2 regions of the Niveispirillum sp. KHB5.9 genome follow, and region 1 is predicted to be linked to the other one. Evidence: predicted binding sites of a transcription regulator. Region 1 holds the regulator's gene; the other holds the start of a gene.

Region 1 (4,391 bases):
TCGTCCGTCACGATATCGAGGTCTTCGCCAAGGCTTCCGACCTGCCGGAAAAGATCGTCGTCGATCTGGCCGGTTTCGAGGTCGGTGCTTCGGTCCACATCTCCTCGGTCAAGCTGCCGGAAGGCGTGCGCCCGACCATCACCGATCGCGACTTCACCGTCGCCACGATCGCCGCGCCAACCGTCAAGGCCGACGCCTGATCATTTGATCGGTGACCACGCGTTTCCGGGCCCGCCCCGGAAACGCGACGGCGGCAATGCCGCCTGAGGAACTGAATTACGGAACCTGATAATGCGCCTGCTGGTCGGACTGGGCAATCCTGGCCCGGAATATGAGCGGCACCGGCACAATGTCGGGTTCATGGCCGTGGATGAAATCCATGGCCGCTACGGCTTCAGCCCCTGGAAGCGGCGCTTCCAGGGGCTGGTCGCCGAAGGGATCGCAGGCGGCGAAAAATGCTTCCTGCTGAAACCCCAGACCTTCATGAATCTGTCCGGCCAATCGGTCGGTGAAGCCATGCGCTTCTACAAGCTGACGCCCGACGACACCATCGTCCTGCATGACGAACTGGACGTCTCCCCGGCCAAGATCCGGGTGAAGCGGGGCGGCGGCCATGGCGGGCATAACGGCCTGCGTTCCATCGACGATCATATCGGCAAGGAATATTGGCGCGTGCGCATCGGTATCGGCCATCCCGGCGAAAAGGATCGGGTGCATGGCTGGGTGCTGGGCAATTTCGCCAAGGCCGACGAGACCTGGCTGCCTACCCTGCTGGACGTGCTGGCCAAGGAACTGCCGCTGCTGGTCAAGGGCGAGCCGGAGAAATACGCCTCCCGCGTCGCAGCATTGACCAGCTCGCCTAATACCAATTCTCGATGAGTTGGACTCATCGGGAATTGGTTCGGCGGCGACTGCCGCCGCGCGCCTCGTGGCGCGTAGCCAAGCCGCCGGATGGCGGCGCCGGCCCCTGAAACGAAGCAGCCCCCTGCGAAAGGTTGAACCTTCCGCAAAGGGCTGCGCGTAGGGCAAACCCATGCCAACGGTCATTGTCCATGACCATTGAAGGCCGGCAGTCGCCGGATGGCGGCGCCCGGCTTCTCTAGGGAACGTCAAGCTTCGACCAGAGGGGTGAAGCCGCCCCAGAACATGCGCTTGGCATCGAACGGCATGTCATTGGGGTCGCACTTGATGCGCGGATCGCTCATCACCTTGGCGTTGCAGGCGTCGCGCACTTCCTTGGACGGGTAGGTGATCCAGGCCAGGACCACCACCTCATCCTCCGTCAACTGCACGGAACGGGGGAAGGACGTGACCTCGCCATAGGCGACATCATCGGCCACGCATTCCACATAGGACAGCGCGCCATGATCCTTCCAGACCTGGGAAGCGACCGTGGCCAGTTCCTTGTAGGCGTCCAGCTTGTCCTTGGGCACCGGCAATACGAAACCGTCGACATACATGGGATCCTCCTGCGTTTGGTTATCCATACCACTACCAAGTTCCGATCAACTGGCTGATCGGAACTTGATACGGCGGCGACTGCCGCCGCGCCGCATATGCGGCGTAGCCAAGCCGCCGGATGGCGGCGCCGGCGACTGAGGCCCGGTGATCGGTGACGATCACCGGGAACTGATATAAGACGATGGTGCCTTGTGGGTTCCGACAGGAGGCATGAAATTTTTTTGTGACTACGCTGCCCTGCTCTATCGCCGGCCACCCGACAGGCAGCCTTTCTCCACCGACTGCGCCGCCAATTCCTGGAACCGCGCCAGATAGCGCCCGTCCCCGGCCATGGCCGGGTCGCGGATCGTGTCGGCGTTCAACTGGCGCATTTCGTCATCGATGCGCTGACAGGGGCTGGCGCAACCCGACAGGACCGGCGGCAGCAACAGCAGCGGCAGAAGCATCAGACGGAACAGGGTGGGCATGAAGGGGCCATCCGGACATGGGGCGGAAAACCCGAAGCCTGCCTGTCCGACCGGGCGAAAGCACGGCCGCCCGGTGACGGGATTGGGGCAGAGAGGCCCCTGCCCCAATCCCCCTATCAATAGCGGCGGATCAGGCCCACCAGCCGGCCCTGCACATTCACCCGGTCGGAACCGAACACCCGCGTCTCGTAATTCGGGTTGGCCGGTTCCAGGGCGATGGAATTGCCCTTGCGGCGCAGGCGCTTCAAGGTGACTTCCTGCTGATCGACCAGGGCCACGACGATGGTGCCGTTCTCCGCCGATTCACAGCGCTGGATGACGACGGTGTCACCATCCAGGATGCCCGCCTCGACCATGCTGTCGCCCGCAACTTCCAGCGCGTAATGATCGCCGGCGGCCAGCATGGAGGCCGGGATGTCGATGGTGACGGAATTGTCGCGCATCGCCTCGATCGGCAGACCAGCCGCGATGCGGCCGTAAAGCGGCAGGGCCACCGCGTCGGCATCGTTGCTGGCCGGACGGCCGGGCAGGCTGTTGCGGAAATCGCCGCGGATGACATTGGGCTTGAACCGGGGGGAAACCTCCTGCGCCGGCGGCGGGGCCGCGACGGGAGCCGCCGTGGCGGTCGCCTTGGCCTTGGGCGCCGGTTTCTCCGGCAGGCGCAGTACCTCCAGCGCGCGGGCGCGGTGCGGCAGGCGGCGGATGAAGCCCCGCTCCTCCAGCCCGGTGATCAGGCGGTGGATACCGGATTTCGACTTCAGCCCCAGGGCGTCCTTCATTTCGTCGAAAGAGGGAGAGACCCCGCCCTCGTTCAGGCGCTCGTTGATGAAGAACAGCAATTCCTGTTGTTTGCGCGTCAGCATGACATCCCCTCGCCCCGCAACGGCCGCCGTCCATCCGGCGCCATCGATGTGACCGCGATCACTATAGAACAATCCCGGAACGCCAATCAATGTTCTATTTTGGTTCGTATTGGATCAGCACGGGAAGGGCGTATAAGGAATGATATTTCTCCTATTGGGAATGACTGTTTCAAAGTCGTTTTGACACTATCGCCTTCGTACTATGGACAATAGAGTTTAATATGATTATAAATCGCAAACGGCTGATGGAAGGCGCAATATTTCCGCCAGCACATGACAAGTCGATAACATGGCGATTGGAGCGGGTATCTTCCTATTGAAAACAATGGGAAATCCACCGGATCGAACGTTGTTTCCATAAGGAAATTCTGACATGCGGCGATTAATACCTTTTCAGCATACCCGCTTATTATCGGCCATGCGCGATGCCATCAACAGATCCCAATGCGTCATCGAATTTGATTCAGACGGCAACATATTAGAATTCAATCAAATTTTTCTCTCCACATTCGGATACGCCGTGGGAGAATTGAACGGAAAACACCACCGTATGTTTTTACGCCCGGTCGATCATCAGGGATCGGATTATCAGCAATTCTGGGAAAGGCTTCGCCACGGGCAATCCCATACCGGCGTCTACCGGCGCCTGACGAAATCCGGGCAGGAATTGTGGTTGCGCGCCACCTATATCCCCGTTCTGGACGCTGATGGGCGGGTGACCCGGGTGGTCAAGCTGGCCAATGACATCACCGATGCGGTCCGCCGCAATGTCGACATGGCCGGCCAGGTCGCCGCCATCCACCGCACCCAGGCCGTCATCGAATTCACGCCGACAGGCGAAATCCTGGCCGCCAACGACCATTTCCTGTCGACCCTGGGCTATCGGCTGGACGAGATCAAGGGCGGCCATCACCACCGGTTCGTGCCGGCCGAAGAGCGTGGCACGCCGGAATATGGCCGTTTCTGGGAACGGCTGGGCAATGGGGAATTCTTCAGCGGGGAATTCCGGCGCGTGGCCAGGGATGGAAGCGACGTGTGGATCCAGGCCACATATACGCCCATCCTGGATGAGGATGGCAATGTCACCAAGGTGGTGAAGTTCGCTTCCGATATCACGGCCCAGAAACAGATCGCCGCCGATTGCGCCAGCCAGCTGGACGCGATTTCGAAAAGCCAGGCGGTCATCGAATTCAACCTGGACGGCACGATCCGGACGGCGAACGCCAACTTCCTGTCCGCCATGGGTTATCGGCTGGAGGAGGTCCAGGGCCGTCACCATGCGCTGTTCATGCCGGAGGCGAACCGCGACAGCGCCGAATATCGCGATTTCTGGCGCCGGCTGGCCCAGGGTGAGTATCAGGCCGGCGAGTTCAAGCGCGCGGCCAAGGGCGGGCGCGAGGTATGGATCCAGGCCTCCTACAACCCGATCATCGGTCTGGATGGCAAGCCCTACAAGGTCGTGAAATATGCCAGCGACGTGACGCGACAGGTGCTGGCCCGCCAGCGCAGCGAATATGTGCGTTCCATGATGGAAAGCGTGGCCTCGGGCGCGGAGGAGATGAACGCCTCCATCCGCGAGATCGCCGACAGCATGGCCAAA
Region 2 (4,391 bases), on a different contig from region 1:
GCCTGTTCGGCGGTGAACACATCCGTGGAGGTGGCCACAAGCTGCATGATCTCGATGCCGAAGCCCGGCTCCACCTGGTCGAAGCGCTCACGGAACAGTTTCAGCAGCGCCTGGGGATCGCGGGCCGGACGGGCGGTGCCGATGGCGACATCCTGGGTGGTGGCATCGGTGCGGAAGCAGGTCAGCGACAGGCGCCGGGCACCGCGACCCGCCCCTTCCAGCCGGGCGGAGAGGTCGCGCAGCAGCGACAGGGTCGCCGCCTCGATCGCGTCGCGGGTGGCGATGGGTTCAGGAAAGGACAGGCGTACGCGCCAGAGCGGGGTGGCGGCCTGCGGGGCGACGGGATCGCCGGACAGGCCCAGCATCCGGTCCAGCCGCCGCACCGGTCCCGTGCCATAGCGGGCGACCAGCCCGGCGCGGGGCTGGCGCTGCAGGTCGCCGACGCTGCGCAGACCCACCCGCGCCAGATCCTCGGCCATCCCGTCATCCAGCCGCAGGGCGGCCAGGGGCAGGGGCAGCAGGCTGGCCCAGGTGCTGGTACCCGTGGGCAGGACGGGCCCGGCGCCGGCCGGCCGGTGCCGGGCCCAGCCCCAGGCGGCGGCGGCGCTGTCGCCCAGGCCCAGCCGGTGGGTCAGGCCGGCACGGCCCAGCCTTTCGCCCAGATCGGCCAGCACCCCTTCCTCCCCACCCAGCAGATGGGCGCATCCCGTGATGTCCAGCACCAGACCATCGGTTCCGTCGGTTGCCGCCTGCGGCGTATAGCGCTGGGCCCAGACGGCCAGACGGACCAGAGCGGCGCGGTCGGCCCCGATATCGGCCGGCATGGCCTTCAGGCCGGGGCACAGCGCGCGGGCATCGGCCAGCAGGAGGCCGGGCCGCAACCCGTCGGCACTGGCCAGCGCGTCCACGGCATGAAGGCGGATGCCGCCCTGTCCCGCCAGCGTCAAGGCCAGCGGGCCGGACAAGGCTTCCACCTTATTGCGCCGCCGCCACTGGTCCGTCGGCCAGCGGCTGAGCCAGATGGAGACGAAACGCCGCGTCATCCCAGGCAACCTCCCATCGTCCCGAACCCCCACCCCTTGAGCGGAGCAATGACACAAGCCAGCGGGGCCTTCCCCCCTCCTCATGCGCCGGGGCGTCGCGTGCGGACGCGACATGCCAGCGGGTCAGCGCCGTCGATGGCGGCGGTCGGGCCAAAGGCGGCAGGATCAGCAGGCCCAGCCCGCCCCCATCCTCCGCCGCCAGTTGCAGCCGCCGCCCCGCCACTGGGCCGGGCAGCAACCCGTCACCGACCACGGCGGCCAGGGCCGGACAGCGCAGCGCCTCCTCCAGCACCCAGAGCGCATCGTCGGCACTGGCGGGGCGCAGCAGGATCAGGCGGCCGGGGTCCAGCCCCATGGCGGCCAGACCCGGCCCATAGGGCATGTCGGCCAGGCCCAGCGGATCGCCCTTGTCCTTATGCCGGCACCAGAGGATGGGGCCAGGCGGCAGGCCTGACAGGATGGAGGCCACGTAACCATGTGCCCCGGCATCGCCCGGGGCCGGCAGGAATTCATGCATGCCGCCCCGCACCAGCCCCCCGCCCGGCAGGGCCCCATCCAGCGCGGGCAGTCCCAGGGACAAGGCCGTCCGCCCCTTGGGCGGGCGCACCCGGTCCATGATGGACAGCCGCTCCCGCAGGGCGGCGATGGTGGGGATCGTGTCGGTCATGGGCTTATTGTTCTTGTTTTGTTCCTTTTTGCAAGTACTGAATCTGTTTTGTTTGTTCCCTCAGGCGCCGGGCGCCGACATCCGTCGGCTTGGCTCACGCGACCACGCGGTCGCGGGCCGGCAGTCGTCGGCCTTCATCGGCAAATGCCGATGGTCCGTGTGCCCTCAAGGCAGCGGCTTGCATTTTCAAATATGGAGAAAGGGGGATCGGCGCGGCCGGTGCCGCGCCGATGGACCGGGGATCAGCCCAGACCCTTCTGGCCCATGTCCAGGAACTTCTGGCGGCGGTTCTGGCGCAGGGTGGCGCCGTCCTGGCCGCGCAAGCCATCCAGCGCATCCTCGATGGCATTGCCCAGCGCGGTGATGGTTTCCTCACGCCGGCGATGGGCGCCGCCGATCGGTTCCATCACCACGCGGTCGATGACCGCCAGTTCCTTCAGGTCCTGGGCGGTCAGGCGCAGGGCCGTGGCCGCGTCGGCGGCATTGGTGGCCGAACGCCAGAGGATGGAGGCGCAGCCTTCCGGCGAGATCACCGAATAGATCGAATGTTCCAGCATCAGCACGCGGTCGGCCGCGGCGATGGCGATGGCCCCGCCCGACCCGCCCTCGCCGATGATGGTGGACACCATCGGCACGTTGAGGCGCAGGCAGCTTTCGATCGACTTGGCGATGGCCTCGGCCTGGCCGCGCTCCTCCGCCGAGACGCCGGGGAAGGCGCCGGCCGTATCGACCAGGGAAATGACGGGCAGGTGGAAGCGGTCGGCCATGGCCATCAGGCGCTGGGCCTTGCGGTAACCTTCCGGCTTGGCCATGCCGAAATTGTGCTTCACTCGGCTTTCGGTGTCGTTGCCCTTCTCCTGGCCGATGACGACCACGGAACGGCCACGGAAACGGCCCAGCCCGCCGATGACGGCCCGGTCCTCACCGAACAGCCGGTCGCCGGCCAGCGGCGTGAAATCGGTGATCAGCGCCTCGACATAGTCCAGGCAGTGCGGCCGGTTGGGGTGGCGGGCCACCTGCACCTTCTGCGCCGGAGTCAGCTTGGCGTAGGTGGCCCGCAACAGCTTGTCCACCTTGTCCTGAAGCTTGCGCACCTCGTCGGCGATGTTCAGATCGCCGCCATCGGCCAGATGGCGCAACTCCTCGATCTTGGATTCCAGCTCCGCGATCGGCTTTTCGAATTCAAGGAAATGCATCGACGTGACGGTTCCGCCCTTGGCACTGAAGCGGGCTGATTAGCACGGGACGGGGCCGAGGGCCATAGTGTGTGTGCGCAGGGGTGGTGCCAACGGTCATCTGCGGTGACCGCTGGAGGCCGGCGACTGCCGGCCCGGCGCCTGAGGGAACAAGGAAATCAATCCAGGATGCGCACTTGATCCCCGGCCTTGATCTCTCCGCCCTGTTCGATCCGGGCATAGACGCCGCAGACCACATGCTCGAATCCGCTTTTCAGCGCCTTCAGCAGCGCCATGTCGCGCTCGCCCGTGGCGGGGTTCACCTCCACCGCGGCACAACGCGTCGTGGTCTTGAACACCGACAGCACCGTGTTGCCGATGGCGATGCGCTTGTCGACCCAGCCCATCTCGGCCCAGGGCACCAGGCCCGCCAGATGCAGGTTGGCACGGAAACGCAGGGGATCGACGGGGCGCTGTGTCACCCGTTCGATATCCTTGACGCTGGCCAGGTTCAGCAGCGACACGGCCTTGTCCGGTATGTCGGTGAAATTATGCCCGGGGCTTTCCACGATCTTGAAGGGGCCGGGGGCGGCCGCATCCTTCATATAGGCCGACAGGAACTGGTCGATCAGCAGCCGTCCTGTGGGCGTGTCGATGCGACCGCCGGCCACACGCTTGCCATTGCGGTTCAGCACCAGCATGCAGGTGGCGGGATCGAACACCGCCTGCAAAGTCGCCAGCTTCTCATCCCGCAGCAGGACCAGGAAGTTGGTCTTCGGCTTCCAGGCCGGGGCCAGCGGGTCGAAATGCGTCGCCCGGTGCAGAATGGCGAAGCGCCGGTCATGCGGCAGGCAGCCGCCCGGCGTCAGGGTGACGGTATCCAGCTTCTGGGCCGAAAGACCCTTCACCGGATAATAATGGATGGCATGGAGCGTCGCGGACATGATGGCGGCAGAATAATCCGCCCTGCGGTCACGGCGCAACCGCGACAATGGGCCAAAACCGGTAATTCGGTTTCATGATCGGGCCAGGCAACCGTGTGAGCCAAATCCCGGTGAGATTAACTCACCGGGATTTGGTACGGCGGCGACTGCCGCCGCGCGGCAAGTGCCGCGTAGCCAAGCTGCCGGATGGCAGCGCCGGCGACTGAGGTCGGTGATCGGTGACGATCACCGAGACTTGGTATACGTCAGAACAGGCCCAGCTGCTGCGCCGGCACCACCGCACCTTCGATGCGCAGCAGGGTCAGCTTGGTGTCCACCCCGCCTGGCGCTGAAAAACCACCCGTGCCGCCGCCGGCCGCCATCACCCGGTGGCAGGGCACGACGATGGGCCAGGGATTGCGGCCCAATGCCTGCCCCACGGCACGCGGCACGGTATGGGGCTGCATATCGCCCAGCACGTGCAGCGGCATACGTTTGGCCACCTCGCCATAGGTCAGGGTTCGGCCCGGCGGGATGGCACGGGCGATGGCATAGACGGCAAGGTCGAAGGGGCCGGTGGCGG

Evidence for each region. The regulator LexA, encoded in region 1, represses DNA repair genes until DNA is damaged. The targets are predictions, from matches to a motif close to ATGTTCTANTTTGGTTC.
Region 2: a site for LexA is predicted at 1,718-1,734, ahead of ACM9HJ_RS29935 (ImuA family protein). Genes of this name have one in related genera too.

What each region holds. Positions count from the first base shown of each region.
Region 1 is NZ_JBLTYX010000009.1:20,239-24,629, forward strand. It holds gene ACM9HJ_RS15925 (50S ribosomal protein L25/general stress protein Ctc) at 1-200, shown strand, start outside; gene pth (aminoacyl-tRNA hydrolase) at 292-879, shown strand; gene ACM9HJ_RS15935 (DUF1428 domain-containing protein) at 1,110-1,460, opposite strand; gene ACM9HJ_RS15940 (hypothetical protein) at 1,704-1,928, opposite strand; gene lexA (transcriptional repressor LexA) at 2,045-2,791, opposite strand; gene ACM9HJ_RS15950 (PAS domain S-box protein) at 3,210-4,391, shown strand, end outside.
Region 2 is NZ_JBLTYX010000037.1:22,254-26,644, forward strand. It holds gene ACM9HJ_RS29930 (Y-family DNA polymerase) at 1-1,043, opposite strand, end outside; gene ACM9HJ_RS29935 (ImuA family protein) at 976-1,710, opposite strand; gene ACM9HJ_RS29940 (acetyl-CoA carboxylase carboxyltransferase subunit alpha) at 1,953-2,906, opposite strand; gene ACM9HJ_RS29945 (MOSC domain-containing protein) at 3,065-3,829, opposite strand; gene ACM9HJ_RS29950 (methylated-DNA--[protein]-cysteine S-methyltransferase) at 4,075-4,391, opposite strand, start outside.